3 regions of the Mesorhizobium sp. M0601 genome follow, and region 2 is predicted to be linked to each of the others. Evidence: predicted binding sites of a transcription regulator. Region 2 holds the regulator's gene; each other region holds the start of a gene.

Region 1 (10,592 bases), on a different contig from region 2:
GCAAAGCTGCGCGCGGCGCGAGCCGTGAAAAATACGGTCAGGCAGAAGAGCAGCGCCGGCCACAGCACTTGCGCAACATTCTCGGCAAAGGCCGCGCTGCCGGTCAGGGCCGATACGGCGATGATGATGGCGGCGATCGGCGCATCGACCAGCCGCGACCAATGCATGACGAAACCGCCTTCCAGGCCCATCCTGTACTGGTGGAGATCGAACCACCTTTGGCCGGCCAGCATGTCGCGAACTTCGACGAGGCGCAGCAGATTGTCGTTGTCGCCGCCGGCATTGGTCAGTGCCGGGAAGCCGGCAAAGGCATTGACGGTAAGCGCCAGCGCCGTGGCAAGCAGCGCCAGCGCGATATCGGACCTCGAATTGGAGGCGCCATCGTCGGCTGTGCTCATATCGGGACCTTTGGAAGGAATACGGTGCGGTTTAAACCTAGCCTTAACAGCTTCAATAAATAGTAAAGCCGCCCGAGCGAGGCCGGCGTTTGAGCGGTCAGGGGCCTTACAGGGCATCCGGAGACGAAAATGCCACAAGAAGTGCGCCATGAGCCGAGCATCGCCGTGCTCCTGCCTTGCTACAATGAGGAGCTGACGATCGGCGAAGTGGTGCGGCGCTTTCGCGAAACGCTGCCTGCCGCAGCGATCTATGTCTACGACAACAATTCGCGCGACCTGACGGCGCTCCGAGCCCGCGCCGCCGGCGCCATCGTGGTGCGCGAGCCGCGCCAGGGCAAAGGCAATGTCGTGCGCCGCATGTTCGCCGACATCGAGGCCGACATCTACCTGATGGCCGACGGCGACGGCACCTATGCGCCGGAGGACGCGCCGCAACTGATCAACACGCTGCTGACCGAGCGCTCCGACATGGTGGTGGGCACCAGGCGCGGTGTCGCCAACGACGCCGGCAGGTCAGGCCACGCCTTCGGCAACCGCATCTTCAACAGCCTCTACAAACGTTTATTTGGCTCGGACTTTACCGATATCTTCTCGGGTTACCGCGCCTTCACCAGGCGCTTCGTCAAGAGTTTTCCCGCCGTTTCCGGCGGTTTCGAGATCGAGACCGAAATGTCGGTGCACGCCTCGCAGCTCAAATTGCCGGTCAGCGAGATCGGCCTCGACTATGGTCGCCGGCCGGAAGGCTCCTCGTCGAAGCTGTCGACCTTTCGCGACGGCGCGAAGATCCTGTGGATGTTCGCCATGCTGATGAAGGAGACGCAGCCGCTGCGTTTCTTCGGCGCTTTTTCGGTGTTCTTCCTGGCATCAAGCCTGTTTCTGATGGCGCCGGTGCTGATCGAGTTCGCCGAAACCGGGCTTGTGCCGCGCATGCCGACGTGGGTGCTGTCAGTCGGGCTGCTGCTGCTGTCGATGCTGGCGGCGGTGACCGGGGTAATCCTCGATTCGGTGTCGCGCGGCCGGGCCGAGCAGAAGCGCATCTTCTATCTGTCGATGCCTTCCGGCCGCATCGAACGCGAACGCGCAAGTGCGCTCGCGACTTTGAAGACCGGACCGCGCAAGACCCCGCGGGCGGCTTAGAGCCGTAAATGGGACGCCTCGCCCGCTTCATTGTCGCCGGCGGCATCGGCTTCGTCGCCGACGCGGCGGCGCTTTGGCTGGTGCTGGCGACAACGCCGCTTGGCCCCTTCGCAGCCCGAATCATCTCGATCGGTTTTGCCCTGTCCGTCACCTGGCTGATCAATCGCCATCTGACCTTCTCGCCTTCCAGCCGCGGCGTCGCGCAAGAGGGCGCACGCTATGGCGGCGTCGGCATCGCCACCAGCCTCGTCAATTATCTCGTCTATTGCGCCATGCTGTTCGCGCTGCCGATGGTGCCGCCGCTCGTCGCCCTTGCGGTCGCCTCGCTGGTTGCCATGGCGCTGTCCTTCCTCGGCTATTCCAAGCTGGTCTTCGACCGCTGAACGCACATCGCATTGGGGTCTGCGCCAGAAGCGCAGCCTCATCATGACCTTGGCCGATTGGCAGAGGCCGCCGATTTCCTTATATCGCTCTCGTCGATGCATCGGCCCGAAAAATCGGAAACGATTTTCGGAAAGCACGATGCATGGATTCAAAGTGTTGGAGCGTATGTGCGTCCGGGTGGACGCACGTTTGTTGCAACTGCGCCGGAGAGCACCCATGCCCCTGAAAGTCGCCGTCCAGATGGACCACATCTCTACCGTGTCGATTGCCGGCGACACGTCGTTTGCGCTGTCGCTGGAAGCGCAGCGGCGCGGGCACCAGCTGTTCCACTACACGCCCGACCGGCTGTCGCTGCGCGAAGGCAAGGTGTTTGCCCGTATCGAGGCGATGCAGGTCCGCGACGAGAAGGGCAACCATTATTCGCTGGGCGAGAAGGTGCGCACCGATCTTGCGGAGATGGACGTCATCCTTTTGCGGCAGGATCCGCCCTTCGACATGAACTACATCACCACCACGCATATCCTCGAGCGCATCCATCCGAAGACGCTGGTGGTCAACGACCCGGCCTGGGTGCGCAACAGCCCGGAAAAGATCTTCGTCACCGAATTTCCCGACCTGATGCCGGACACGCTGATCACCAAGGACCCGCTCGAGGTCGCCGCCTTTCGCAAGGAGTTCGGCGATATCATCGTCAAGCCGCTCTACGGCAATGGCGGCGCCGGCATCTTTCACCTGCACGAGGCCGACCGCAACCTCGCCTCGCTGCTCGAAATGTTCGGCCAGTTGTTCCGCGAACCCTACATCGTGCAGCGCTACCTCAAGGAGGTGCGGGGTGGCGACAAGCGCATCATCCTGATTGACGGCGAGCCTGTCGGCGCCATCAACCGCGTGCCGGCCGAGCATGATTCGCGCTCCAACATGCATGTCGGCGGCCGCGCCGAAAAAACCGAATTGACGGAACGCGAACGCGAGATCTGTGCCCGCATCGGCCCCGCGCTGAAGGAGCGCGGCTTCATCCTCGTCGGCATCGACGTCATCGGCGACTACATGACCGAGATCAACGTGACCTCACCGACCGGCATACGCGAAGTGCAGCGCTTCGGCGGCGCCGACATCGCCAGCCTGTTCTGGGATGCCGTGGAGGAGAAGCGCAACTAGCCTCGCTTCGCGAGCGGCCGCGTTGCAAACCATTGCAGCCGTGGCGCTCAGCTGTTCCCCAAATGTTCTTGCCTTCGCCGGAAATCTGTGGTTGTCTCGGGTGACGCCGTTCGCGGCATGATCGCAAAGGCTTGGGGCAAAAGCCTGCATCTGGGGTGAAGACATGGTGGCGCGGGTTCGCACGGTTGCTTTCCAGGGCATCGAGGCCGTGCCGGTCGACGTGCAGGTGATGATCGCGCCGGGCAAAGTCAACATGCACATCGTCGGGCTGGCCGACAAGGCTGTGGCCGAAAGCCGCGAGCGGGTGCAGGCAGCGCTGCATGCATCCGGCCTGTCGATGCCGTCGAAGAAGGTCACCGTCAATCTGGCGCCCGCCGACCTGCCCAAGGAGGGCAGCCATTACGATCTGCCGATCGCGCTCGGGCTGATGGCGGCGCTCGGCGCCATTCCGGGCGACATGCTGGCCGGCTATGTCGTGCTTGGCGAATTGTCGCTCGACGGCACCATTGCCGCGGTGGCGGGCGCGCTGCCGGCGGCAATCGGTGCCAATGCCGAAGGCAAGGGCTTGATCTGCCCGTTCGCCTGCGGGCCGGAAGCGGCCTGGGCCGGCAAGGACTTCGACATATTGGCGCCGCGCAGCCTGATCGCCATCGCCAATCATTTTCGCGGCACGCAGGTTCTGTCACGGCCGGAAGCCGGCATCCATGCCGCGGCGCGCGACCTGCCCGACCTTGCCGACATCAAGGGCCAGGAGACCGCCAAGCGGGCGCTGGAGGTGGCGGCCGCCGGCGGCCACAATCTTTTGATGGTCGGACCGCCGGGGTCGGGAAAGTCGATGCTGGCGCAGCGGCTGCCGTCGATCCTACCGCCGCTGGCGCCCAGGGAATTGCTCGAAGTCTCGATGATCGCCTCGGTGGCCGGCGAACTCGGCGAAGGAAAACTCACCGACCGGCGGCCGTTCCGCGCGCCGCATCATTCGGCCTCGATGGCGGCGATGGTCGGCGGCGGGTTGCGCGTGCGGCCGGGCGAGGCTTCGCTTGCCCATCACGGCGTGCTGTTCCTCGACGAATTTCCCGAATTCTCGCCGCAGGCGCTCGATGCACTGCGCCAGCCGCTCGAGACCGGCGACTGCATGATTGCGCGCGCCAATCATCGCGTCACCTATCCGGCGCGTATCCAGCTGGTCGCGGCGATGAACCCGTGCCGTTGCGGCATGGCCGGCGAGCCCGGCTATCGCTGCCTGCGCGGCGACCGCTGCCGCACCGACTACCAGGCGCGCATTTCCGGCCCGCTGCTCGATCGCATCGATCTCAGGATCGAGGTGCCGGCGGTCTCGGCCAGCGATCTGATCCGGCCGGACCGGGCGGAGAAAAGTGCCGCCGTCGCACTACGTGTTGCCCGCGCCCGTACGATCCAGCGAGAGCGCTTCGAGCGGCTCGGCGCGACCGCCACCACCAACGCCCATTGCTCGCCGTCAGTCATCGAGGAGATCGCCATGCCCGACGCCGCCGGCCTGTCGCTGCTCAGGGATGCCAGCGAAAAGCTCGGCTTTTCCGCACGAGCCTATCACCGCGTCTTGAAGGTGGCGCGGACCCTGGCCGATCTCGAGACCAGCGAGACGGTCGGCCGCATCCATCTGGCCGAAGCGATTTCCTACCGCATGAGCTCGGAACGGATGGCACAGGCGGCGTGACGTTCCCCTCCCCCTTGAGGGGAGGGTGGCCGCGAAGCGGCCGGGTGGGGTCGCCGGTGAGACGCTCGGCCTGTCGCATTTCGAAACCGACCGAGGTGCGGAGCGTTGCGATGCTCCTCCTAAGGCGCACCGTCAGAATTGGGTTGGCGCACTGCGTTGGCGACCCCACCCGGCCCTTCGGGCCACCCTCCCCTCAAGGGGGAGGGGGACGCCGGCGCCTACCCTTGGCCGGCGTGCATCGTGCTTTCGGTTCAGCCGTTATCCCGCGCCTTCAGCTCCAGCCGCCGCGCGTGCAGCACCGGCTCGGTGTAGCCGTTGGGCTGGATGCGGCCTTTGAAGACCAGGTCGCAGGCGGCGAGGAAGGCGATGGACTTGTCGAAATCCGGCGCCATCGACCGGTAGAGCGGATCGCCTTGGTTCTGGCGGTCGACGATCGCCGCCATGCGTTTCATCGTCTCCATGACCTGCTCGGGCGTGCAGACGCGGTGATGGAGCCAGTTGGCGATGTGCTGCGAGGAGATGCGCAGCGTGGCGCGGTCCTCCATCAGACCGACGTCGTTTATGTCAGGCACTTTCGAACAGCCGACGCCCTGGTCGATCCAGCGCACGACATAGCCCAGAATTCCCTGCGCGTTGTTGTCGAGCTCCTTCTGGATGTCTTCTGGCGACCAGTTCGGCCGCACAGCGACGGGCACGGACAGGATGTCGTCGAGTTTTGCCTTGGGCCGGCTCTTCAGCGCCGCTTGCACGGCATGGACGTCGACCTTGTGATAATGGGTGGCGTGCAGCGTCGCCGCCGTCGGCGACGGCACCCAGGCGGTGTTGGCGCCGGCCTTGGGATGCACGATTTTCTCGGCCAGCATCGCCGCCATCAGGTCGGGCATCGCCCACATGCCCTTGCCTATCTGGGCGTGGCCGGCCAACCCACATTCCAGCCCGATGTCGACGTTCCAGGCTTCGTAGGCGGCGATCCAGGCGGCCTGCTTCATGTCGCCCTTACGGATCATCGGGCCGGCTTCCATCGAGGTGTGGATCTCGTCGCCGGTGCGATCGAGGAAGCCGGTGTTGATGAAGACGACGCGTTCTTTCGCGGCGCGGATCGCCTCCTTGAGGTTGACGGTGGTGCGCCGCTCCTCGTCCATGATGCCCATCTTGATGGTGTTTTTGGGCACGCCGAGCAGCGCTTCGACGCGGTCGAAAATCTCGACGGCGAAGGCAACTTCGTCGGGCCCGTGCATCTTGGGCTTTACGATGTACATCGAGCCGGCGCGAGAATTGGCGCGGCGCCCGTTCACGCCGATGTCATGCAGCGCGATCAGCGCCGTCAGCGCCGCATCCATGATGCCTTCCGGCACCTCGTTGCCGTCGCGGTCTGATATCGCCGGATTGGTCATAAGGTGGCCGACATTCCTGACCAGCATCAGCGAGCGGCCGGGCAAGGTCAGCGTGCCGCCATCGGGCGCGGTATAGGTGCGGTCGGGGTTGAGCCTGCGGACAAAGCTCTTGCCGGCCTTGGTGATCTCCTCCGCCAAGTCGCCCTTCATCAGGCCGAGCCAGTTGCGGTAGACCAGCACCTTGTCCTGCGCATCCACTGCGGCGATCGAATCCTCGCAGTCCTGGATGGTGGTCAGTGCCGATTCCAGCACGACATCGGCAATGCCGGCCGGATCGGTGCGGCCGATCTGGTTGTTGCGGTCGATGACGATTTCGATGTGCAGGCCGTTCTTGGTGAGCAGCACGGCTTCGGGGTCGGCGGCATCGCCGCGATAGCCGGCAAACTGTCTGAGGTCGGCAAGCGTGGTGGCGCCGGCACCCTCGCCGAGCCGCAACATGCCGTTGGCGACCGAAAGCCCGTTGACGCCGGCCCATTTGCCTGTGGTGAGCGGCACCGCCTCGTCGAAGAAGCTTTTCACCCAGGCGACGACCTTGGCACCGCGCGCCGGATTGAATTTGTTGCCTCGCTCGGCGCCGGCCGTCTCCGGGATAGCGTCGGTGCCGTAGAGCGCATCGTACAGCGAGCCCCAGCGCGCATTGGCGGCGTTCAGCGCATAACGCGCGTTCATCACCGGCACCACCAGCTGCGGCCCGGCAACCGAAGCGATTTCCGGGTCGACATTTTCGGTGGTCACGCTGAACGCCGGCCCCTCGGGCAGCAGATAGCCGATCTCGCGGAGGAACGTCTTGTAGGCCTCCATGTCGACGGGCGCGCCATGGTCGCGATACCAGCGGTCGAGTTTGTCCTGCATGGCATCGCGCTTTTCGAGCAGCGCCCGGTTTTTTGGCGAGAGATCATGGACGATCGCCGAAAAACCGCTCCAGAATGCCTCCGCTTCAATGCCGGTGCCCGGCAGCGCCTCGTTCACGACGAAATCATGAAGCTCGCGGGCAATCCGCAATCCGGCGATCTCGACGCGATCGGTCATCAGGGCTTCTCCAGACGAAAGGCTAGGCCGGGCCTTTGGCATGTCACGGTGGCAGGGTCAATTCAGCTCAGGGTGAAGGTAGGGCGTTTTCGCTGCCGATCTCCCCCTTGAGGGCCCCTTGTGGGGGAGATGGCCGGCAGGCCAGAGGGGGTCGCCTCGCGGGAAGTGCAACCTCTTCTTTGCACCAAATCGCGTCGCGCTTCATGCGAGGCGACCCCCTCGGTCGCCTTCGGCGACATCTCCCCCTCAAGGGGGGAGATTACGCGCTCACACCGCAATCCTTGGCCGTCCCGACGCCACCGCCACGACATGCGCCTCGATGAACATGCGCTGGCCCTCTACTGTGGAGACGCGGAACTCGCTGGCGATTTCGATCTCGGCGCTGTCGGTGCCAGCGTCCTTCGCCCGTCCAGCGGCAATCGCCCGCACATCTTTCTCCGCTGCGGCGATCGCCGCTGCTTCGTCGTTGAAATCGCGCACGCTTTCACCGGAGGCGACGCGGAACAGGCCTTCCTTGGGCTGGCTGACCCGCGCCTCGGCCGAAACCCGGACCTGGCCGACGACGGCGCCGAGCGCGTTGGCGACATCGGTATCCTCAGGCACCATGCAGTCATTGCCGACCAGCTCGGCCAGGCCGGCATAGTGCAGCGGCGCCGAGGCGCCGAGGCCGATCACCGGACGGTCGAGCGCGACGCTCAAGCGGGCGATGCCGGGATGCGCGTCGACGGCGCGCTGGACCAGGGCATGGGCGACGGTCGCCGCGCCATCCAGCCCGTCCTCGGCAAAGGCGGTTTCGAGGATGACTTCGGCCGACAGGCGGGTCAGCGCGGTCAGCACCCGTTCCGAGATCGCCTCCGGCGAGGCGGCGATGAACTGGCCGCGGCCGTCGCGCCTGCGCGCGAACAGCTCGGCACCCAGACGCGCCGCGGCCGCATCCCAATTGGCCTGCCTGCCCAGCACATGCGCGGCGTCCGACGGCGTGAAGCCGGCGACATGCACCAGCCCGCGCGACACCAGCCGGTTCAAGGTGGCGTTCTGGGCATTCGAGGTCAGCAATCTGTCGAGAGCCTGCGGCACGGCACCAATCAGCTCGTAAAGCTTGGCTTCGGCACCGGTCAGTCCGGCCGCCAGCCGCTCCGGCACGCCGGTGCGCACCGCGAGGCGGCCATCCATGCGGCCGGGGTTGGGTGCGCGCAGCTGGCGTTCGAGCTCTGATGTGACGGCCTCGCCATGCATCAAGCCGGCCAGCGCCAGCGGCACTAGGCGGCGCGGGCCGAGCAGGATTCTCGGATTGAGCGCGCCGTCCTCCAGCGCCACTTCGGAATCGCCGCCGAGGCCAAAGGTGCGCATGGCGACGGCCTCGACCATGGTGCGGAACCCGCCGACGGTGGCGCCTTCCGGATCGAGCCGCGGCCGGCCCTTGTCGAGCACGGCGACGTCGGTGGTGGTGCCGCCGATATCGGAGACCACGGCATCGTCGATGCCGGTCATGTGGCGGGCACCGACGAGGCTGGCGGCCGGGCCGGACAGGATGGTCTCGATCGGCCGCTGGCGGGCAAAGGCGGCCGAGACCAGAGCGCCGTCGCCGCGCACCACCATCAGCGGGGCGGCGATGTTGCGCGCGGCCAAAAAGCCTTCGGTTGCCGCGACCAGCCGGTCGATCATCGAGATCAGCCTGGCGTTGAGCAATGTCGTCAGCGCCCGGCGCGGGCCGCCGAGCTTGGCCGACAGTTCGTGGCTGGCGGTGACCGGCAGGCCGGTCCTGTCGCGGATCAGGTTCCGCGCGCTTAGCTCATGCGCCGGGTTGCGGGTGGCGAAATAGGCGCAGACGGCAAAGCCGGACACCGACTTTTCCAGTTCCGGCAAAGCTGACTCCAGCCCGGACAGATCGAGCTTTGCCGCATTGCCGTGGACATCGTGGCCGCCGGGGCAGAACACCACGGGATCGGTGCCGAGCGCCGCCTTCAGCCCGTCGCGGGCAAGGTCGCCCTCGGCAAAGCCGATCATCACCAGCGCCACGCGGCCGCCCTGGCCCTCGACCAGCGCATTGGTGGCTAGCGTCGTCGACATCGACACCAGTTTGATCGCTGCCGGGTCGGTGCCGGCCATTTCGAGCACCGCATCGACCGCGCCGGAGATGCCGACCGCCAGATCATGGCGCGTGGTCAGCGCCTTGGCCTTGGCCAGCACCTTGCCGCTTGGCCCGCCGGCCTCCGACCACAGCACGGCGTCGGTATAGGTGCCGCCGGTGTCGATGCCGAGGAACAGGGGTGAGGGTTTGGGCTTGGCGGTCATATTTGGGTCCGGAGAATTCGTCTCCGCCCCTTAGCGGATATGAACGGGCCGATAAAGGCACGAGCGCTGGGCCAAGGCAGCGTAATCTCCCCCCTCGGGGGGAGATGGCCGGCAGGCCAGAGGGGGTCGTCTCGCGTGGAGCGCCGGCATTCTCTGGCCGCGATGGCGTTGGCGTCAGGACGCACCGACCCCTCTGTCGCCTTCGGCGACATCTCCCCCTCAAGGAGGGAGATAGCGGCGGCCCCTACCCCACAAACCCCACGCGCTTGTGCGAGCCATCGCAGAACGGCTTGTTGGCGGAGTGGCCGCAGCGGCAGAGGAAGGTGCGTTGCGTGCGGTCGACCGTGTGGCCGGTGCCGGTGACGATTTCGACATTGCCTTCGAGCTTGAGCGGGCCGTTGGTCGTCGGTGTGACGGTCAGCGGGCCATCCCGCACCTCCAGCGCCGGCGTGTCCTTCAGCGCCGGCTCGCCGGTGGCGATGACGCCAGCCTTGGCGTGGCTGCCATCGCAGAACGGCTTGTTTTCCGAGGCGCCGCAGCGGCACAGCGTGGCGCGGTAAAACGTTTCGCCGCCCAACACGATCTCGGCATGGACGGCAAGCGGACCGTTTTCCCTTATGCGCACAATGTTGACCACCGGCGGCTGTTCCTGTGGCCCGCCATCCTTGCGGACATAGGTGATGGCGCCGGACGGGCAGGCTTCGGCGAGCGCCACGATCTTCTCGACGCTGGCCGCATCCGGATGGATCCACTGGCCGGGGGCGTTGGGCACGAAAACATGCGGATCGCCAAGCACGCAGTTGCGCGAATGGATGCAACGTTTTCCCGAAAAGCCGATGTCGATGTTCTCGCCTTCGACCACTGCCATGGGTGGGTCTCCTGTCGGACTACGCTATGGCGACAGTCAGGACGACGTCAAGGCAGCATTCTCCCTCTCGTGAGGGCCGACCTCGGGCACGGCGGTAAGGGAATTCGCATTTTTTGCTCGCAGCACCACATTTTGTTCTTGCTTTGTGCCGGCAGCTATGCTACTAATTTGCGTATGGTGCTAATTGGCTCCAACGACCCGCCTGCCGAGGCGGGTTTTTTGTTTCAGCTTTGAAA
Region 2 (10,592 bases):
CCGATGCGGCGCTGATCGCGTCGGGGACGGTATCGCTGGAACTGGCACTGGCGAGTGTGCCGATGATCTCCTGCTACCGGCTCGATCCGGTCATGCGCATGGCGCAGCCGCTGATCAAAGTATGGAGCGCAGCCTTGCCCAATCTCATTGCCGACCGGCCGGTTGTGCCGGAACACTACAATCAATATGTGCGGCCGCATTATCTGGCGCGGCAGTTGGAAGCGCTGTTCTCCGATACCGCCTACCGCACCTGGCAGAAGCACGGTTTTGCCGACATTGCCGGGCGTATGGCAACCGCCAAGCCGTCAGGCGAGATTGCCGCGGGTGTGGTGATGGGGATGGTGAGGAAGTGAGTGAATTGTGAATAGTGAATTGTGAATAGTGGTTTCTATGGACAGGGAGCGACGCTTCGCTACTCCCATTCACCATTCACCATTCACCATTCACCATTCACCGCTTCGCGATTGGTACGTAGTCTCGTTCCGGCGCGCCGGTATAGAGCTGGCGCGGGCGACCGATCTTCTGGTGCGGGTCCTCGATCATCTCCTTCCACTGCGCGATCCAGCCGACGGTGCGGGCGACCGCGAACAGCACGGTGAACATGGTGGTGGGAAAGCCCAGCGCCTTCAGCGTGATGCCGGAATAGAAATCGACGTTCGGATAGAGCTTCTTCTCGATGAAATAGGAATCGGTCAGTGCGATCCTTTCCAGCTCCATGGCGATGTCGAGCAGTGGATCGTCCTTGATGCCGAGCTCGCCCAGGACCTCGTGCGCGGTCTTCTGCATGATCTTGGCGCGCGGATCGTAATTCTTGTAAACGCGGTGGCCAAATCCCATCAATCGGAACGGATCGTTCTTATCCTTGGCGCGCGCAATGAATTCCGGGATGTGATCGACATGACCGATCTCGCCCAGCATGTTCAGGGCTGCCTCGTTGGCGCCGCCATGTGCGGGACCCCACAGGCAGGCGATGCCGGCAGCGATACAGGCAAAAGGATTGGCGCCCGACGAGCCGGCCAGGCGGACGGTCGAAGTCGAGGCGTTCTGTTCGTGATCGGCGTGCAGGATGAAGATGCGCTCCATCGCGCGGGCCAGCACCGGATTGATCTTGTATTCCTCGCAAGGCACGGCGAAGCACATATGCAGGAAGTTGGCTGCGAAATTCAGCTCGTTCTTCGGGTAAATGAATGGCTGGCCGATGTGGTATTTATAGGCCATCGCCGCGATCGTCGGCATCTTGGCGATCAGCCGCATTGACGCGACCATGCGTTGATAGGGGTCCGAGATATCGGTGGAATCGTGATAGAAGGCCGACAGCGCGCCGACCACGCCGCACATCACCGCCATCGGATGCGCATCACGGCGGAAGCCGGTGAAAAAGCGCGACATCTGCTCATGCACCATAGTGTGGCGCGTCACCCGGTAGTCGAAATCGTCCTTCTGCGCCTTGGTCGGGAGTTCACCATAGAGCAAGAGATAGCAGACTTCGAGGAAGTCGCCGTGCTCGGCCAATTGGTCGATCGGGTAGCCGCGGTGCAAAAGAATGCCAGCACCGCCATCGATGAAGGTGATTTCCGATTCGCAGCTCGCCGTCGACGTAAAACCGGGATCGTAGGTAAAGACGCCGGCGGTGTTGTAGAGCGAACCGATGTCGATGACGTCCGGTCCTACCGAACCACTTCGTATCTTGAATTCATGGGTTTTGCCGCCGAGTTCCAGCTTGGCCGTCGATGCCTGGGTTTTGCCGCCAAATTCCATTTTTGTCGCAGGTTCGGTCATAGCAAACTCCTTTTTGTTTCCTCAGGCCGGCAAAGGCAAAATATCTGAACCCAACACGTCAAAAGCATCGGAATACGCACATTTGCGCCCGCAATTGAATCTGCGCGGCAGATTAGGCCAAGACCCAATGTTGCACTGCGAAACACACCTTTCAATGCCAATCTTCTTGGGCCAGTTTGCTAATCGATTTGATCAGCGATCCGCGCCAGGCTTTCCTCGCGGCCAAGCACGGCAAGCACATCAAACACACCTGGCGAGGTACTTTTGCCGGTGAGCGCGGCGCGCAAAGGTTGGGCCACGGCGCCGAGTTTATGGCCGGCGGCCTGCGCATAGTCGCGGATCGCGGCTTCGGCTGAGGCGGCAGACCACCCCGAAACCGTGGCTAGTGCCGCATGAGCGCCCCGCAGGATCGCGCGCGCCTCACCGCTGAGCAGCGCCGCCGCCTTCTCGTCGACCGGCAGCGGCCGTTCGACGAAAAGGAATGCAGCCCCTTCAACAAGTTCGACCAGCGTTTTGGCGCGCTCCTTCAGGCCCGGCAACGCGGCAAGCAGTTGCGCCCTGCGTCTGTCGTCGAGGCGAGCGGCGATTGCCGGGCCGCCTTCTAGATAGGGCAGAGTGGCGATGAAGATGTCGAGCAGCGCCGCGTCGTTCATCCGGCGCATATGCACGCCGTTAAGCGCCTCGAGCTTGGCGAAGTCGAAACGGGCGGCGCCCTTGTTGACGTCGCCAATGTCGAACCATGTAATCATGTCGGCGATCGACATGATCTCATCGTCGCCGTGGCTCCAGCCAAGCCTCGCCAGATAGTTGAGCAGCGCCTCCGGCAGGTAGCCCATGGCGCGATAGGCTTCGACGCCAAGCGCACCGTGCCGCTTCGACAGCTTGGCGCCGTCGGCACCGTGGATCAGCGGGATATGCGACATCGACGGCACCTCCCAGCCCATGGCCTGATAGATTACGGTCTGGCGTGCGGCGTTGGTCAAATGATCGTCGCCGCGGATGATGTGGGTGATGCCCATGTCGTGATCGTCGACGACGACGGCATGCATGTAGGTGGGATTGCCGTCCGAGCGCAGAATAATGAAATCGTCGAGATCCTTGTTGGGAAAGCGCACGTCGCCCTGGACGCGGTCATGCACCACCGTCTCGCCGTCTGTCGGCGCCTTGATGCGGATCGCCCCCTTGGCGCCGGGCGGCGCCTCCGACGGGTCGCGGTCGCGCCAGCGCCCATCATAGCGGGGCGGAAGCCCCTTGGCTCGCGCTGCCTCGCGCATCGCCTCCAGCTCCGCCGGCGTCGCGTAGCAGTAATAGGCCTTGCCCACGCGCACCAGCTCCTCGGCCACCTCGCGATGGCGCGGCGCGCGCTCGAACTGCGAGACAGGCGCGCCGTCCCAGGTGAGTCCGAGCCAGGAAAGTCCGTCGAGAATGGCTGCCGTCGCCGCATCCGTCGACCGCTCACGGTCGGTATCCTCGATGCGCAGCAGCATCGTGCCGCCCGTGTGCTTGGCGTACAGCCAGTTGAACAGCGCCGTGCGCGCGCCGCCAATGTGCAGATAGCCGGTGGGCGAGGGGGCAAAACGGGTGACGACCTTATCGGGCATGGAACTCTCAGGCGGGCGAAGGAAGTGGGTTTGCGGACTTTCGCGCGTTGCGCGTTCATGTAGCATAGGAGGTCGAGGGCGCAAGGGGCAGACCCGATGGCTGTGCGAGGCCGTGGTGCGGGCGAGGGCGAGGACGTTGGCAGCGACGTCAGCGAACCCTTGCTGTTTGCCGCTCCCCCGCCTGTCCTGCCGGCACCGGCATTGCTACCTGCTCCGCGCTTCGATGCTCCGTCGCTGCCGGCCAGCGACCCAGCAACGGTTCTCGTGCCCGCGGGCGAGCCCATCGTACGCCTGCCCAGGCGTTTCCGCCTCCCGTCACCGTCCCGTATCCGCAACAGCGTAACCACGGCGGCCGGTCTGGAACTCGACCGCGGCATCGCCTTCCTGCTGGTGCCGGTGTTCCTCGCATGCGGGGTGGTCGTTTATTTCGGGCTGTCGGTGGAGCCGGCCTTTCCACAGCCGATCGCAATCGCGCTCCTCGCGACCCTTTGTGCCGTCGTCTCGCGGTCATGGCCCAGGACGCGCCTGTGCTTCATGGTGGCGCTGCTCTGCGCGCTTGGCGTACTTGCCGCCAAGTTCGAGACATGGCGTGTCGGAACGCATATGCTCGGCTCCGAAATCTCGACGCGGCTGACGGGTCGCGTCGTATCGTACGAGCCCATGGCGAGCGGCCGCATCAGGCTGACAATCGATGTGATCTCAACGGCCAGGCCGACACTGCGCTACATGCCGGAACGGGTCCGCGTTTCGGCGATGAAGATACCGGCTGAGCTGACCGCCGGTTCCGAGATCACCGGCTATGTGCGGCTGCTGCCGCCGACCGGCCCGGTGCGGCCCGACAGCTATGATTTCTCGTTCGACAGCTATTTCGCCGGTATCGGCGGCAGCGGCTTTTTTCTCGGCAATCCGAAAGTCGTGTCGTCGGGCAGCATGCCGCTTGCCGCGCAGCTTTCTTCCGCGATCGAAGACGCGCGCGAATCCATCGCCGACCATATCCGCAGCCGCATCGGCGGTGCCGAGGGCGAGATTGCTGCTGCGCTGATCGTCGGCGTGCGCGCCGGCATTCCCGAGGAGATCAACGAAGCGATGCGGCGCACCGGCATCTACCACATCATCTCTATCTCGGGGCTGCATATGGCGTTGGTCGCCGGCACCATCATGGCGCTGCTGCGGGGTGCCTTCGCGCTGTTTCCCGATTTCTCATCCCGACGGCCGGTCAAGAAATATGCCGCGGCCGCCGCGCTTTTTTCGATTGCGGCCTACCTCGTCTTTTCCGGCATTGTCGTGGCGGCCGAACGCAGCTTCATCATGCTGGCGGTGATGCTTATCGCCGTGCTGTTCGACCGGGCCGCGCTCACCATGCGCAACCTGGCGATCTCGGCCATCGCGGTCATCCTGGTGTCGCCGCACGAGGTGGTCGGTCCGAGTTTCCAGATGTCCTTCGCCGCGACGGCGGCCCTTGTCGGCGCCTATGCAGGCTGGTCCGATTACCGCGCCGGCAGGGCCACCACGCCGCCGCCGCGGCAGTCGCCGCTACGCTTTGCCACTCGAAAGGTCCTGCTGGGCATGTGCGGTCTGGCGATGACCTCGATCATTGCAGGGAGCGCCACGGCGCTTTTCGCCATATGGCATTTCCAGCGCGTGGCGCCGCTCAGCCTGTTCGCCAATCTGGCCATCATGCCCATCGTGTCACTGGTCGTCATGCCCTTCGCCGTTCTCAGCGCGCTGGCGATGCCGTTCGGTGCGGATGGCCCTTTTCTCTATGTCATGGGCAAGGGGCTGACGGCGATGATCGCCCTGTCCGGGTGGATCTCGGAGCGCTCGCCGATCGATGCGGTCGGGCTGATTTCGCTGAGATCCGTCCTTCTGGTGACGATCGCCCTCGTCATTGCCAGCATGGCGACGACGTGGTTGCGGCTGGCGGCACTTCCTTTTGCGCTCGCCGGCTTGCTGACGACAACGCAGACACGCATACCCGACGTATTGGTCTCGGAGGACGCACGGCTGGTCGCGCTGCCGATCGGCAGCGGTGAACTCGCGGTCAACCGGGCACGCCCGAATGAGTTCACCATCGACAACTGGAAACGCGCGCTCACATCAGAGGCTATCGTCGCGCCGGAAACACCTGGAAAGAACGACCCGCAATTCGACATTGCCGATCCGGCCGACCTACCGCCGGGCATGCCGTTCATTTGCACGGACGGCCTCTGCCTTGCCAGGCATCCATCCGGCGCGATCATCGCGCAAGCCAAGGACCGCGATACTGCGCGGCCAGCCTGCGCCTTTGCCAGCTTGATCGTCATCGACGACGCCACCGCCCATAACCCCTGCTACTACGACCGGCTGGTCCTCGTCGTCACCAAACGGCAACTGGCGCGCGCGGGAAGTGCCGCCGTCTATTTCGATCCACAAGCGGCAACACGCGCCGAGATCCGCTTCGCCGTCGAAAAATCATACCGGCCCTGGCACGTGCAGCGGAAATTTTCACGCGCGGCACGGGGCCTGCCGCCATACCGCCGGGCCGACAACCCCAAAGCCGGCGCCAAGGGCGGAGCTCAGTAGCGGCGGATCAGTCCGACGAGCTTGCCCTGCACCTTGACCCTGTCTGGTCCGAAGATGCGCGTCTCGTAGGCCGGATTGGCGGCTTCCAGGGCGATCGAGGCGCCCTTGCGGCGGAACCGCTTCAGCGTCGCTTCCTCCTCGTCGACCAGTGCCACCACGATCTCACCGGGGCTCGCCGTATCGGCATTGCGGATGATCACCGTGTCGCCGTCGAAAATGCCGGCCTCGATCATCGAATCGCCTTTGACCTCAAGCGCATAATGCTCGCCGCCCATGATCATATCCGGCGGCACCGAAATCGAATGCGTCTGGTGCTGGATGGCGTCGATCGGCACACCGGCAGCGATGCGGCCCATCACCGGGATCGAAACGGCGGCGACGACATCGTCGTCATTTCCGGCTGCGGGCACGCGCGACGATGTCGGCTTGCCTTGCCGAGGGGCGCCTTGCCCAAGACTGCCCTGGATGACACTCGGCGAGAACTTGCGCGCCGCATTGAGGCCGGGGGCGATCGAGTCAGGCAGGCGTAGCACCTCCAGCGCACGGGCCCGGTTGGGCAAACGGCGAATGAAGCCGCGCTCCTCCAGCGCCGTAATCAGCCGGTGGATTCCGGATTTGGAAGCCAGGTCGAGCGCTTCCTTCATCTCGTCGAATGAAGGCGGGATACCGCTTTCCTTCAACCTTTCGTGGATGAACATAAGCAGTTCGTGTTGTTTGCGTGTCAGCATAGCGACCCCCAACAGAATCAGAAAAACAAACCCAGAACAAACACTATCTGTTCCAGTTGTGTTCCGCAACTGTTTAAAGTTTAATGAATGCGTTAAGGCTCGGGAAACAAACGACGTCCCCTACCGGCGTACCGCATTTTCACCGCCGCGAGCCTCATCGCCTTGATTCTGCTTTCGTTTGCGCCCTTCTGGCCTCCTAGAAGGCAGCACTGGCATCGGCCGTCGGTCGGCAAAAGGCACGGAATTGAACCCGTATCGACTGTGCGGTTTGGTCGATGCACCGTGAACGAAACGAACTCAAAACGCCAACCTCGGGTTAAGTCCCGGTTTCCACCGCCTGGTCAGGCTGCTTCTCGCCGGTGGAGCCTTGCTGCGCGCAACCAGGTAATGGAAGAACAGTCGATGCGTGTCCGGCGTTGCGTTGGATGTTGGGGGAGCAGACAAATCATGACAGGAATTCCCGATCTCGTGGCCATAAAGGCGATGGATGCCGCGGATCCGCTGCGCGCGATGCGCGACCGCTTTGTGTTGCCGCAAGGAGTGATCTATCTCGACGGCAATTCGCTAGGAGCTGCTTCACGTGCCGCTTTCGATGAACTGCACAAGGCCGCGACCGAAGAATGGTCGCATGATCTCATCCGCGCATGGAACACGGCCGGCTGGTTCAACATGCCGCTTGAACTTGGCGACCAGCTCGGGCGCCTGATCGGGGCCGCGGCCGGCCAGACAGTGGTCTGCGACACGACATCGGTCAATATCTACAAGCTGCTGCACGCCGCCATGGCCATGCGACCGGAGCGGCAGGTCATCGTCGCCGAGGGCGATAGTTTTCCGACGGACCTCTACATGGCCGAGGGTGTGGTTTCGACGCGAAAAGATACGCTGCTGCGCCTCTCGGGAGTCGACGCGCCGACCATCGAAGAGCTGATCGACGAACGCACCGCCGTGGTGCTGGTCAACCACGTCAACTATAAGTCGGGCGAACTGCGCGACATGCCGGCGCTGACGCGCAGGGCTCAGGAAGCCGGGGCGATGATCGTCTGGGATCTCTGCCACACCGCCGGCGCGATGCCAGTCGAGCTCGACAAGGCAAACGCCGATTTTGCCGTTGGCTGCACCTACAAATATCTGAATGGCGGCCCGGGCGCGCCTGCCTTCATCTATGCGGCTGAGCGGCATCTTTCCGACATCCAGCAGCCGCTCACCGGCTGGTGGGGCCATGCACGGCCCTTCGCCTTCGAGCCAGGCTATGCGGCCGGCACCGGCATCCGCCGGTTTCTGTGCGGCACGCAGCCGGTCCTGTCGATGCGCACGCTGAAGGGCGCGCTCGACATCTGGAACGATGTCGACATGACGGCGGTGCGCAAGAAGAGCATCGCGCTGGCGGATCTGTTCATCGAGCTTGTCGAGGCAAAGTGCGGCACTTACGGGCTCACGCTCGAAAGCACGCGCGATGGGGAAAAACGCGGCAGCCAGATTTCATTCATGCATGAGCATGGCTACCAGGTCATGCGCGCGCTGATCGAACGTGGCGTGATCGGCGATTTTCGCGCGCCATCGACCATGCGCTTCGGCTTCACCCCGCTCTATGTCGGCTATGCCGATGTCTGGCAGGCCGTCAAAGTGCTTGAGGACATCCTGCACACCGGTGCGTGGAAGGATGCGCGCTTCGCCATCAAAGCAGCTGTCACTTGAGATTGATGCGAGAGCTGGAATCGTGAGGCTGGCGACGACGCGCCGCGCGATGCTTACGGCTACGCTGCAGGGCCATATGCCAGGGAGGGCGCAGGGTGTTCGAACGTCACATTGCCGATTGGGACAACGCCTATGCCAACGGCGCCAACATAGCCGGCAGCGATCGCTGGCCGGCGGCCTGGATCGAGCCCGCGCGGGTTTTCCGCGACGTGCTTTCGACCGAGGGCAGGGCGCGGCTCGACATGGCCTATGGCGACAACCCACGCAACCGGCTCGATCTTTTCCTGCCGGCCATCAAGCCCAAGGGACTCGTAGTGTTCGTTCATGGCGGCTACTGGATGGAATTCGACAAGAATTTCTGGTCGCATCTTGCCGCTGGCCCTGTTGATCGCGGCTATGCGGTGGCGATGCCGTCCTACACGCTCTGTCCGCAGATACGCATTGGCGGCATCGTCAAGGAGGTCGGCGCGGCGATCGGCAAGGCGGCGGCGACGGTTGCAGGGCCGCTGATGCTGACCGGGCACTCGGCCGGCGGCCATCTTGTTAGCCGGATGGTTACGGCGACGACGCCGCTGGCGACCGAAGTGGTCCGGCGCGTTCGTCATGTGGTGTCGATCTCGGGGGTGCACGATTTGCGCCCGATCATGCGCACCGGCATGAACGAGACGCTGGCGATCGATGAGGCCGAGGCGCAGGCCGAAAGTCCGGTGCTGCTGCGCCCGATGGACAAGGCCCGCCTGACCTGCTGGGCCGGCGGCGGCGAGCGCGCCGAATTCCTGCGTCAGAGCGCGTTGCTGGCCAACATCTGGATCGGCCTGGGTTCCGCGACCAGCTCGGTGGTCGAACCTGACCGGCATCATTTCAACATCATCGACGGTTTGGCCGATCCAGACCATCCGCTGACCCGGACCTTGATTTCGGAGTGAGGCAGGTTCAGCGTAGCATCAGCACGTCGCAGGGGGAGCCCGTCGCCGCGGCAGGCGCGAACGGCGCGCGAACGATCAGCCCGTTGGCATCGGCCAGCATTTTCAGCATCGAGGAGTCCTGGATGCCGAACGGCGTCGCCACGAGCGTACCGGCGTCATCTATGACAACAGCCCGCACATAATCTTGCCTGAGATCGTTGGCCGGCATGGCGGCACCGAGCCGTGCCCGACGTATATCCTGCTGAAAGGCGCGGCCGCCGAGCCGCGCCAGCAGCGGCTTCAGGAAGAGCTGAGTGCAGACCAGGCTTGCCACCGGATTGCCGGGCAGGCCGATGCAGCGAATGTCTCCCAGCCGCCCGAACATCAGTGGCTTGCCCGGCCGCATGGCGATCTTCCAGAAATCGAGCGTCATGCCTTGCCCGGTCAGCACGTCATGGACGAAGTCGTGGTCACCGACCGAGGCACCGCCCAGCGTGACGATGACGTTCGCGCCAGCCTTCACGGCCTTTTCAACCAGCGCAGCGATCGCCTCCCTGCGGTCCGGCGCGATGCCAAGGTCGAGCGCGCGCGCACCGACCGACTGTGCGGCAGCGGCGACACCATAGGCGTTGGAGGAGATGATCTGGTCGGGGCCAAGATCGCTGCCCGGCGGCAGTAATTCGTCGCCGGTGGCGATGATGGCCACCAGCGGCCGTTTGACCACGCGCACCTCGGGGTGATTGGCCGATGCCGCCAGCGGCAAGGCCGCCGGGTCGAGCAGGCGGCCTTTGGGCAGCAGGACATCGCCCTTGGCGAAATCGAGCCCGAGGCGGCGGATGTTGCGCCCCTGCACCGTCCGTTCCGTCACTTCGACGCTGCCGCCACCGAGATCGCGGACGTTCTCCTGGATGACGATAGTGTCGGCGCCTTCGGGAAGCGGCGCGCCGGTAAAGATGCGCACGGCCTGCCGCTGCTGCACCGTTCCGGCAAAGCCGCGTCCGGCCGGCGCCATGCCGACCACCGAAAGCCTTGCCGGTACGGACGCGATATCGGCCGCCCGCACGGCATAGCCGTCCATGGCGGAGGCGTTGAACGGCGGCTGGGTGCGGAGCGCCACAACCGGCTCCGCCAGCACGCGGTCGGCGGCATCCAGCAGTGCGACGCGTTCGCCCGGCAGCGCTGCTGCGCCGTCCAGCAGGCGCTCGAGCGCCTCGGCAACTGGGACCAGCACCATTATCGGCCTGCCTCGGTGGCCCCGTCTCCGGTGATCTTGTAGTCGCCGGATTTGCCGCCGGTCTTTTCAACCAGCCTTATGCCGGAGA
Region 3 (10,592 bases), on a different contig from region 2:
GTCGCGCGCCTTGCGCAGCAGGAATTTCGTGCGCCGGCTGATCACCTCCTCACGGAAGGCGACGAACGCCTTCAGCATGTCGGTCAGCGTCAGCAATTCCGGCTTGCCGCCGTTCAGTGCCACCATGTTGGCGCCGAAGGACGTCTGCAGCGGGGTGAAGCGGTAAAGCTGGTTGAGGATGACATCGGCGACGGCGTCGCGCTTCAGTTCGATGACGACGCGGTAGCCCTGGCGGTCGCTCTCGTCGCGAATGTCGGAAATGCCTTCGATGCGCTTGTCGCGCACCAGCTCGGCCATCTTCTCGATCATCGACGCCTTGTTCACCTGATAGGGAACCTCGGTGATGACTATCGATTCACGATCGTTGCCGCGCGCCTCGACGTTGACGCGGCCGCGCATGACGATGGAGCCGCGGCCGGTCGAATAGGCGCTGTAGATGCCGGAACGGCCAAGCACGATGCCGCCGGTCGGGAAATCCGGTCCCGGAATGATCTCCATCAGCGCCGGAAGGTCGATCGCCGGATTATCGATGAGGGCAATGGCGCCGTTGCAGACCTCGCCCAGATTGTGCGGCGGGATGTTGGTGGCCATGCCGACGGCGATACCGCCGGAGCCGTTGACCAACAGGTTCGGGAAGCGCGCCGGCAGGACTTTCGGTTCGCTGCCCGACGCATCGTAAGTGTCCTGGAAATCGACGGTGTCCTTGTCGATGTCTTCCAGCAACTCATGCGCGACCTTGGTCAGCCGCGATTCCGTGTAGCGCATCGCCGCCGGCGGATCGCCGTCGATCGAGCCGAAATTGCCCTGCCCGTCGATCAGCGGCACGCGCAGCGACCAATCCTGCGCCATGCGCACCAAAGCGTCGTAGATCGAGGCGTCGCCATGCGGATGATATTTACCCATCACGTCGGCGACCGGGCGTGCCGATTTCACATATTTGCGGTTCCAGTGATAGCCGCTCTCATAGGCGGCGTAGAGGATGCGGCGATGCACCGGCTTGAGGCCATCGCGCACGTCCGGCAGCGCGCGGCTGACGATCACGCTCATGGCGTAATCGAGATAGGAGCGCTGCATCTCCTCGATGATGGATATCGGCTCGATGCCGGTGGGGCCGCCGTCGGCGCCGCGCGGTGTCTTTTGGTCGGTCAAATCGGATCACAATCTAATCAGGAATCACTTGGTGCTTATATAGGAAGCCAGCCTGAAACTCCAACAATCGCGGCAGTTTTCCAGTGTGGTTTTTAGCGGCAAATTCAAAAGGATAAACCAATTGCGACGATATGGCCGTGTACCCTTTCACGGGCGTCGCCGGCGGGCGCGATAAGTACCCGGCGCCTCGCCCATCAGCCGCCGGAAACGGCGATTGAAGGTTGATAGATCGTTGAATCCCGCCGAAAAGGCAATCGCCGAAATCGTCTGATCCGACGTCCGCAGCCGCACGGCTGCCCTGTGCAGCCGCGCTCTCAGCAGGAATTGGTAGGGCGTCATACCGGCAACGTGCCGGAAGGTGCGCAGGAAATGGTAAGGGCTGGTGGCGGTCTCGTCGGCGAGTTCGGCAAGCGAGATCGGCCGGTCGGCATCGACTTCGATGCGCCGCACCGCTTCGGCGACACGCTTCTGGTCACGGCGGCTCGGCGTCCGTCCCCGATCCGTAGCGCTGCAAGCCGCAGTTACCGCGGCACCGGCAATGCGCAGGGCGAGTTCCTCGAACACGCCGGTGTCGGCCATCTCGCGCGCCGCCTCCGCTTCGGCAAGCAGCGGCACCAGCGCCGGCAAGGGCGGCAGGCGCGGCGTTCCGAAATCGAGCGTCTTGGCGCCCGGCACGTCGGCGACGATCCGCTCCATATAGGCCGGTCCGAAATGGAAGGAGAGGCAACGGTCGCCGGCGCCATGCTCGTGCCCGCATTCGTAGCATGTGCCGGGATTGCCGAGCAGGAGCGCGCCCGGCGCCAGCATCGCCGTGCCCTCGCGCGCACGATAGCGGAAGGTGCCGTTGGTTACGGCGGCAACGCAGAAATCCCGATGCTCCTCCTCGAATGGCCTGTCGGCGGCGCTGGCGGTGCAGATGACATCCGACACCTGCCAGCCTCGGCCCGACGCCAGCCTGTGCGCGCTCGTCGTCATCGCCGAAACATAGCAACTTTTCCCAAGCGCAGAACCCCTGTCGGCGTCTATGCTTGCCGGTCTCCTGACAAGATGAGAGCGAAGCCATGTCCAATTCCTTTGCCAAGGTCCTGCACAGCGATGGGCCCGTACCGGCCCTTGCCGAGAAACTGAATCTTTATGGCCGCTTCGTCGGCGCCTGGACGTTCGACGCCACGCGCCATCTCGAGGACGGTCAGGTGCTGACCGGGCGCGGCGAAGTGCATTTCGGCTGGGTGCTCGAAGGCCGCGCGATCCAGGACGTATGGATCCTGCCTGCCCGTGACGCCGGCCCCTCGCCCTCGCTCGGCAAATGGACCTTCTATGGCACGACGTTGCGCGTCTACGATCCCGGCGTTGACGCCTGGCACATCTTCTGGAGCGATCCGCGCAATCAGTACTACAGCCGCCAGCTCGGCCGTGCCGAGGGCGACACCATCATCCAGCAAGGCGCAGACGGCACCGGATCTGCTGTGCGCTGGAGCTTTTCGCGCATCACCGAAAATTCGTTCCGCTGGCTGGGCGAACGCTCACAGGACGACGGCGCTACCTGGCGTCTTGAAGTCGAGTTTCTGGCGCGCCGGGCCGTCAGCCCCTGATCCGCACGGTTTCCACTGGCTCCGCTTTGCTCTACCAATCCCGTTATCCGGCTTTGCCGGCGGGGAGGGTCAGCATGCCGAGCTTCGACAGCCTGTTCAACGCCTTCGTCACCATACTGGTGACGATCGATCCGCCCGGCCTGGCGCCGCTCTTCCTCGCCGTGACCCGCGGCATGAACCGCGAGGAGCGCAACCAGGTCTCCGTGCGCGCCTCGGTCATCGCCTTCCTGGTAATGGCGTTGTTCGCAATCGCCGGCGCGTCGATCCTGTCAGTCTTCGGCATCACTCTGCCGGCCTTCCGCGTCGCCGGCGGCTTTCTGCTGTTCTTCATCGCCTTCGAAATGGTGTTCGAGCGCCGGCAGGACCGCAAGGAGAAGATCGGCGACGTCGCCATCACCAGGGACATGATCCACAACATCGCCGCCTTTCCGCTGGCGATCCCGCTCATTGCCGGTCCCGGCGCGATTTCGGCGACCGTCCTGCTCTCAAGCTCGTTTCAGGGTTTGGGCGCGCAGACAGCCCTTGTCGGCATCATCGCCATCTGCCTCGTCATCACCTACCTGGTGTTCGTGCTGTCAGAGCGCATCGACCGTATCCTCGGCCAAACCGGCCGTTCGATCCTGACAAGGCTGCTCGGCGTCATCCTGGCGGCGCTCGCCGTACAGTTCGTCGCCGACGGCATCAAGGCGCTGATGGCGACGTAGGAACAGCCCTACTTCGCTGTCGTTTCAATGACTTCGAAGTCGTGGGTAATCTCGGCAGTCTTGGCCATCATTGCCGAGGCCGAGCAGTATTTCTCGATCGAAAGCCCGATCGCCCGCTTCACCTTGTCGTGTGATAGCGACCGGCCCTTGACGACAAAATGCATGTGAATGCGGGTGAACACCCTGGGATCGGCTTCTGCTCGGTCGGCATCGAGTTCGACCACGCAATCTTCGACCGCCTCGCGCCCCTTTTCGAGGATATGGACCACGTCATAGGCCGAGCAGCCGCCAGTGCCGATCAGCACCAGTTCCATTGGGCTCGGCCCCGGCGTCTTGCCCTCCGGCCCGAACGCAGTGCCTAGCACCAGCTTGTGCCCATTGGCGGACTCGCCAACGAAAGTGCGCTCCTCGACCCATTTGACCCTTGCCTTCACCTGATACGTCCTTTCACCGCTCAAACGCACAACGTCCCGAAAATCCAAGACAGATTTTCGGGACGCCATTTCGTGGCCAAGGTGCCGGCGCTTTTCGCCGCAAGGGCAGTCCGCCCGAGAAATCAGAACGGGATTTCGTCGTCCAGCTCGCGCGACGAACCACCGCCGCCGCCCTTGTTGGCGCCACCGCGATTGAAACTTTCGCCCGGGCCGGATTGGCCGAAATCGGAACCGCGGCTCGCACCACCACCGGCATAGTTGCCGACCTGGCCGCCGCCCTCGCCCCGCGCATCGAGCATCTGCAGCTCGCCGCGGAATTTCTGCAACACGATTTCGGTCGTATAGCGGTCATTGCCGGTCTGGTCCTGCCATTTGCGCGTCTGCAGCTGGCCCTCGACATAGACCTTCATGCCCTTCTTCAGATACTGCTCGGCCACCTTGGCGATCTGGTCGTTGAAGATCACGACATTGTGCCACTCGGTCTTTTCCTTGCGCTCTCCGGACGTCTTGTCGCGCCAGCTTTCCGACGTCGCGATGCGGATGTTGACGACCGGGTCACCCGAATTCAGGCGGCGGATTTCAGGGTCCGCCCCGAGGTTGCCCACCAGAATGACCTTGTTGACGCTACCCGCCATGATACTTCTCCGCGCTCATCCGAAACCGAATTTTTGTCGCCGCACCTTACAGGCTATGGACAATCCCTGCCTGCCGTCGCTGCCTTTTCCCACAAGGTTTTTGTTCTCTTTTCGTTCTATAGGACAGGCCCTGCACTGTCAATAGTTGTCAGTAAGAAGTAGTGTCTTGGCGTCGAATTTCCACAGACCATGGGATCGAGGCGAACGCATGAAGATGGTTGCGCATAACGATCAGCCGCAAGAAGAGTGGCGGACGGGAGTAAAGACCCGCATGCATGTCTCTGCCCGCAACGGCGCAACTCAACTTTGCATGTTTGAACAATGGGTCGAACCCACCGTTGGCGCCCCGACACATTGGCACCCGGTCGAGGACGTACTTACCGTCATCGCTGGCAGGGCCGAGATGTGGATCGACGAAGAGCATCTCGTCTTGACTGCCGGACAGTCGCTTGTTGTCGCCGCGTACAGGCAACATGGCTTCCGAAACGTCGGCTCCGAATTGCTTCATATTCATGCTGTGCTCGCGTCACCAGTTTTCGAGGCGACGTTCAACGGATCCCCCGACATGGTGAGACGCTGGCTTCCAGCGAGTTTGTAAAACCTCGCCTGTCTTAAAAAATACCGCCTGTCTTAAAAAACACGGCTTGCCAAACCGATAAGTATTTACTTATGCTTTCGGCATGATCGAAGCAGACATTTTTCGGGCACTAGCGGATCCAACGCGTCGCGCCGTCTATGAGCGGCTCGCCGACGGCGAGATGACGGTGTCGGAACTGCGCACTGGCATACCGGTATCGCAGCCGGCGGTATCGCAACATCTCGCAGTGCTGCGCGGCGCCGGCCTCGTGGTCGAGCGCCGGGCCGGTCGCAACGCCTATTACCGCGTCGATCCGAAGGGGCTTGCGCCACTGCTCGGCTGGATCGAACGCTACCGTGCGTTCTGGCCAGAGCGCATCGAAAGGCTCAAGACGGTTTTGAAGGACATGGACCAATGACCAACCGAGGCAAAGAACGCGCCGAAATGGCCGCAGACAAGATCGAGTTCGAGTGCGAGCTGCCCGAACCGCCGGAACAGGTGTGGCGGGCGCTGACGGTGCCGGACCTGCTCGCGGCCTGGATGATGCCGAACGACATCAAGCCCGAAATCGGCAACCGCTTTGCCTTTAAAGCGCCGAATGCGCCGATCGAGTGCGAAATCCTCGACGCGGATCCCGGACGGCTGCTGCGCTATTCCTGGCGGGAGCGGCCGGCGCCCGGCGATACGCAGGTGCCGCCCGGCAATCCCCTGGACAGCGCAATGAACGACAGCCCAGTGGACAGCATCGTCACCTTTACGCTCGACCGCACCGTTTCCGGCGGCACGCATCTGCGCATCGTCCATGATGGTTTTGCTCGGGCAGCAGTGCCGGAGATCGCGATGGCAGGCGCCGGTTGCCGGCTTTCCTTTGACGCGCACACTCCCAGGCACAAGCAGATCGCCGCAAACACCCCGCGCCTCTTCCTGCGCGCGGCCTGAACGACAACAGTCAACGGAGACAACCGATGAGCGGCCTTGCCAATCTGGTGCCGATGGTGATCGAGCAGTCGAGCCGCGGCGAACGTGCCTTCGACATATTTTCGCGGCTGCTGCGCGAGCGCATCGTCTTCATCAACGGCCCGATCGATGACGGCACCTCAGCGCTGGTCTGCGCCCAGCTTCTGTCGTTGGAATCCGACAATCCCGACAAGGAGGTCTCGCTCTACATCAACTCGCCGGGCGGCGTGGTGACCAGCGGTTTCGCGATCTACGATACGATGCAGTATATCAGTTGCCCGGTCTCCACGGTTTGTATGGGCTTCGCCGCCTCGATGGCCTCGTTCCTTTTGATGGCCGGCACACCGGGGCGGCGCATCGCGCTACCCAACACCAGCATCGTGCTGCATCAGCCTCTCGGCGGTTTCCAGGGCCAGGCCTCCGATATCCAGCGCCATGCCGAGGGCATCCTTCGCACCAAGCGGCGCATGACCGATCTTTACGCCCGCCATTGCGGCCGCACCTACGAAGAAGTGGAACGCACGCTCGACCGCGACTTTTTCATGACCGCGCAGGAGGCCAAGGATTGGGGCCTCGTCGACCATGTTTTCGACACTCGCAAGCAGGCCGCATGAACGAGCCGGGCCGGCGGACGGAACTGAGGCGATTGAGCGCCCGCAATTTCAGCGCCATCGGTCTGGTCTTGCCGCTATCGCGGCACTATAGTCCGGCGATGACCGCCAGCCGCTCATCCAGCCTGTTATGCCTTGCCATCGCTACCGTTGCCGGCACGAACATGCTGGTGGGTATGGCACTTGCCCAAGATAATTCGACGTCTTCGCAAAAGCGCGCTCTGCCCGGTGTGACCAGCGATTATCGCATCGCCGAGCCAGCGCCGCGGCCTGAGCCTGACGATATGGCTCTAGGCAGCGGCAACGGCACCTTCAAGATTGGCGATACCGACGTTCGGATTTCCGGTAGCATCACCATTGATGTCGCTACCGGCGGGATCAGGCCCTCCAGCCGCTAAGTTCGCCTGGTGTGAACCACAAATATTGCGCTTCAAACGAACAGCCCCGCCACTGCTTTGCAACTGACGGGGCTTTCTTGGATCTGAAATCCAAATTGCCGGGAGTGTACTGCCGGCTTTTTATTTCGGATGCTTCGCGGCGTTCAGCCGACGATCCGACTAGCAGTCTCTGATTGTTGTGGGGATCGGCAGGTCAACGTGGGCAGGTAGCGCTAAACGCCTGACCTGGCTACTTATACCTGCCGCGGCTCCAGCGACACGTGGAGCCTCAAGGAACAATCCGGTGGAGTCATGCCTCTGCTCTCCTTCTGTTCGTTGCGACTGTCGTCGAAGCGCTCATCGCATAACCCGCGGCGTCTCGCAGGCTAGCCCCAGGCCGCGAGGCCATCGAAAGACGGCCGGCTTCGTTGACAATTGGATTCTGCCCCCATGACGCGGGGACGTCAACCTTGAATAGCCGGGTTGCCGAAAAATGTGATCGCGAGACGCTTTGTGAAGCCGGCCTCACGGGCAGCTTTTGTCAGGAGCGTGTTCGGCCTTTGTTCTTTCCGCTTGCCCGTTCGCGCGAAAGGCGGTTAAACGCTTTGGTCGAGAGTTGTGGCGTCTCTCGAAAAGGCGGCGAAATTACCTACATAGGGGGTGGTCGGGAAAACCCGCCCATCCCACGAATTCCAGATTCTGAGGCGGCGACCGGCGATGGCCGACCATAAATATCTCTCCATTCGCGGGGCACGCGAACACAATCTGAAGAATGTCGATCTCGACCTGCCGCGTGACAGCCTGATCGTCATGACCGGCCTGTCGGGGTCGGGCAAGTCGTCGCTTGCCTTCGACACCATCTACGCCGAGGGCCAGCGCCGCTATGTCGAGAGCCTTTCGGCCTATGCACGGCAATTCCTCGAAATGATGCAGAAGCCGGACGTCGACCAGATCGACGGCCTGTCGCCGGCCATTTCCATCGAGCAGAAGACCACCTCGAAGAACCCACGTTCGACGGTCGGCACCGTCACCGAGATCTACGATTATATGCGGCTTTTGTTCGCCCGCGTCGGTGTACCCTATTCACCGGCCACCGGCCTGCCGATCGAGAGCCAGACGGTTTCGCAGATGGTCGACCGGGTGCTTGCTGTCGAGGAAGGCACCCGGCTGTTCATTCTGGCGCCGATGGTGCGCGGCCGCAAAGGCGAGTACCGCAAGGAACTGCTGGAGCTGCAGAAGAAGGGTTTTCAGCGCGTCAAGGTCGATGGCGTCTTCTATGAGATCGCCGACGTGCCGGCGCTGGACAAGAAGTACAAGCACGACATCGACGTCGTCGTCGACCGCATCGTCGTGCGCGGCGATCTGGCGACGCGGCTCGCCGATTCCATCGAGACCGCGCTGAAGCTGGCCGACGGGCTGGCGGTGGCGGAATTTGCCGACAAGCCGCTCGACGCCAGCCAGACCGGCGAGGATTCGGTCAACAAATCGAAGAACGAGACGCATGAACGCATGCTGTTCTCGGAAAAGTTCGCCTGCCCGGTGTCCGGCTTCACCATTCCCGAGATCGAGCCCAGGCTGTTCTCCTTCAACAATCCGTTCGGCGCCTGCCCGACCTGCGACGGGCTCGGCAGCCAACGCGCCATTGATGCCAGCCTGGTCGTGCCCGACGAGAATGTCTCGCTGCGCGCTGGCGCCGTCAGCCCTTGGGCGAAGTCGAGCTCGCCCTACTATGCGCAGACGCTGGAAGCGCTGGGCGTCGCCTATGGCTTCAAGCTCGGCGACAAGTTCAAGGATTTGAGCGAGGAGGCAAAGCAAGCCGTCCTGCACGGCACCGGCGAGCGCGAAATCACCTTCCATTACGATGACGGCCTGCGCTCCTACAAGACGACGAAAACCTTCGAGGGCGTCATCCCCAACCTTGAGCGCCGCTGGAAGGAAACGGAATCCGCCTGGATGCGCGAGGAGATCGAGCGCTTCATGTCGGCCACGCCCTGCCCGGCCTGCCGCGGCTATCGGCTGAAGCCCGAGGCGCTCGCGGTCAAGATCGCCGGCAAGCACATTGGCGAGGTCACCGAGCTGTCCATCCGCAAGGCCGACCAGTGGTTCACCGATCTGCCCGCTTCGCTCAACGACAAGCAGAACGAGATTGCGGTGCGCGTGCTCAAGGAAATCCGGGAGCGGCTGCGCTTCCTCAACGATGTCGGTCTCGACTATTTGACGCTGTCGCGCAACTCCGGCACGTTGTCGGGCGGTGAGAGCCAGCGCATCCGTCTGGCGTCGCAGATCGGCTCCGGCCTGACCGGCGTACTTTACGTGCTGGACGAGCCGTCGATCGGTCTGCACCAGCGCGACAACGCCCGCCTGCTCGACACGCTGAAGCATCTGCGCGACATCGGCAACACGGTCATCGTCGTCGAGCATGACGAGGACGCCATCCTGCATGCCGACTACGTCGTCGATATCGGCCCGGCGGCCGGCATCCATGGCGGCCACATCATCGCCCAGGGCACGCCGCAGCAGATCATGGCGACGCCCGCTTCGATCACCGGCAAATACCTGTCGGGCGAGCTCGAAGTGGCGACGCCGGCACGGCGCCGCGAGGCCAAGAAGAACCGCCGGCTGAAGGTCGTCGGCGCGCGCGGCAACAACCTGAAGAACGTCACCGCCGAAATCCCGCTCGGCACGTTTACCGCCGTCACCGGCGTATCCGGCGGCGGCAAGTCGACCTTCCTGATCGAGACCCTGTTCAAGGCGGCGTCGCGCCGCATCATGGGCTCGCGCGAGCATCCGGCCGAGCACGACCGCATCGAGGGGTTGGAATTCCTCGACAAGGTCATCGACATCGACCAGTCGCCGATCGGGCGCACCCCGCGCTCCAACCCCGCCACCTATACCGGCGCCTTCACGCCGATCCGCGACTGGTTCGCCGGCCTGCCGGAGGCCAAGGCGCGCGGCTACCAGCCGGGCCGCTTCTCGTTCAACGTCAAGGGCGGCCGCTGCGAAGCCTGCCAGGGCGATGGCGTCATCAAGATCGAGATGCACTTCCTGCCCGATGTCTACGTCACCTGCGACGTTTGCCACGGCAAGCGTTACAATCGCGAGACGCTCGACGTCCTGTTCAAGGGCAAATCGATCGCCGACGTTCTCGACATGACGGTCGAAGAAGGCGTCGATTTCTTCGCCGCCGTGCCCGGCGTGCGCGACAAGCTGGAGACGCTGAAACGGGTCGGCCTCGGCTACATCCATGTTGGCCAGCAGGCAACGACTTTGTCGGGCGGCGAGGCGCAGCGCATCAAGCTCGCCAAGGAACTATCACGCAAGGCGACCGGCAAGACGCTCTACATCCTCGACGAGCCAACCACCGGCCTGCATTTCCACGACGTAGCCAAGCTGCTCGAAGTGCTGCACGAGCTGGTCGACCAGGGCAACACGGTCGTCGTCATCGAGCACAATCTCGAGGTGATCAAGACGGCTGACTGGGTACTCGATCTTGGCCCCGAAGGTGGTGACGGCGGCGGTGAGCTGGTGGCGTCCGGCACGCCGGAGGACATCGTCC

Evidence for each region. Region 2 encodes LexA, which represses DNA repair genes until DNA is damaged. Its sites were predicted from a motif close to TGTTCNNNNTGTGTTCNG; they were not measured.
Region 1: NKI41_RS16795 (YifB family Mg chelatase-like AAA ATPase) is a predicted target of LexA. The motif match lies at 3,130-3,147, and genes of this name have one in related genera.
Region 3: uvrA (excinuclease ABC subunit UvrA) is a predicted target of LexA. The motif match lies at 7,587-7,604, and genes of this name have one in related genera.

What each region holds. Positions count from the first base shown of each region.
Region 1 is NZ_JAMYQK010000016.1:79,807-90,398, reverse strand. It holds gene NKI41_RS16815 (GtrA family protein) at 1-398, opposite strand, end outside; gene NKI41_RS16810 (glycosyltransferase) at 528-1,535, shown strand; gene NKI41_RS16805 (GtrA family protein) at 1,544-1,918, shown strand; gene gshB (glutathione synthase) at 2,136-3,077, shown strand; gene NKI41_RS16795 (YifB family Mg chelatase-like AAA ATPase) at 3,241-4,770, shown strand; gene NKI41_RS16790 (malate synthase G) at 5,022-7,193, opposite strand; gene NKI41_RS16785 (hydantoinase/oxoprolinase N-terminal domain-containing protein) at 7,461-9,488, opposite strand; gene NKI41_RS16780 (CDGSH iron-sulfur domain-containing protein) at 9,733-10,356, opposite strand.
Region 2 is NZ_JAMYQK010000039.1:35,431-46,022, reverse strand. It holds gene lpxB (lipid-A-disaccharide synthase) at 1-353, shown strand, start outside; gene gltA (citrate synthase) at 451-1,779, opposite strand; gene gltX (glutamate--tRNA ligase) at 1,959-3,380, opposite strand; gene NKI41_RS26520 (ComEC/Rec2 family competence protein) at 3,477-5,942, shown strand; gene lexA (transcriptional repressor LexA) at 5,936-6,670, opposite strand; gene kynU (kynureninase) at 7,118-8,365, shown strand; gene NKI41_RS26505 (hormone-sensitive lipase) at 8,461-9,291, shown strand; gene NKI41_RS26500 (molybdopterin molybdotransferase MoeA) at 9,299-10,504, opposite strand; gene moaC (cyclic pyranopterin monophosphate synthase MoaC) at 10,504-10,592, opposite strand, start outside.
Region 3 is NZ_JAMYQK010000008.1:58,732-69,323, forward strand. It holds gene gyrA (DNA gyrase subunit A) at 1-1,149, opposite strand, end outside; gene NKI41_RS10635 (helix-turn-helix transcriptional regulator) at 1,297-2,124, opposite strand; gene NKI41_RS10640 (hypothetical protein) at 2,211-2,741, shown strand; gene NKI41_RS10645 (MarC family protein) at 2,816-3,445, shown strand; gene NKI41_RS10650 (OsmC family protein) at 3,454-3,879, opposite strand; gene NKI41_RS10655 (single-stranded DNA-binding protein) at 4,002-4,514, opposite strand; gene NKI41_RS10660 (cupin domain-containing protein) at 4,723-5,112, shown strand; gene NKI41_RS10665 (ArsR/SmtB family transcription factor) at 5,195-5,509, shown strand; gene NKI41_RS10670 (SRPBCC family protein) at 5,506-6,030, shown strand; gene NKI41_RS10675 (ATP-dependent Clp protease proteolytic subunit) at 6,057-6,662, shown strand; gene NKI41_RS10680 (hypothetical protein) at 6,659-7,057, shown strand; gene uvrA (excinuclease ABC subunit UvrA) at 7,754-10,592, shown strand, end outside.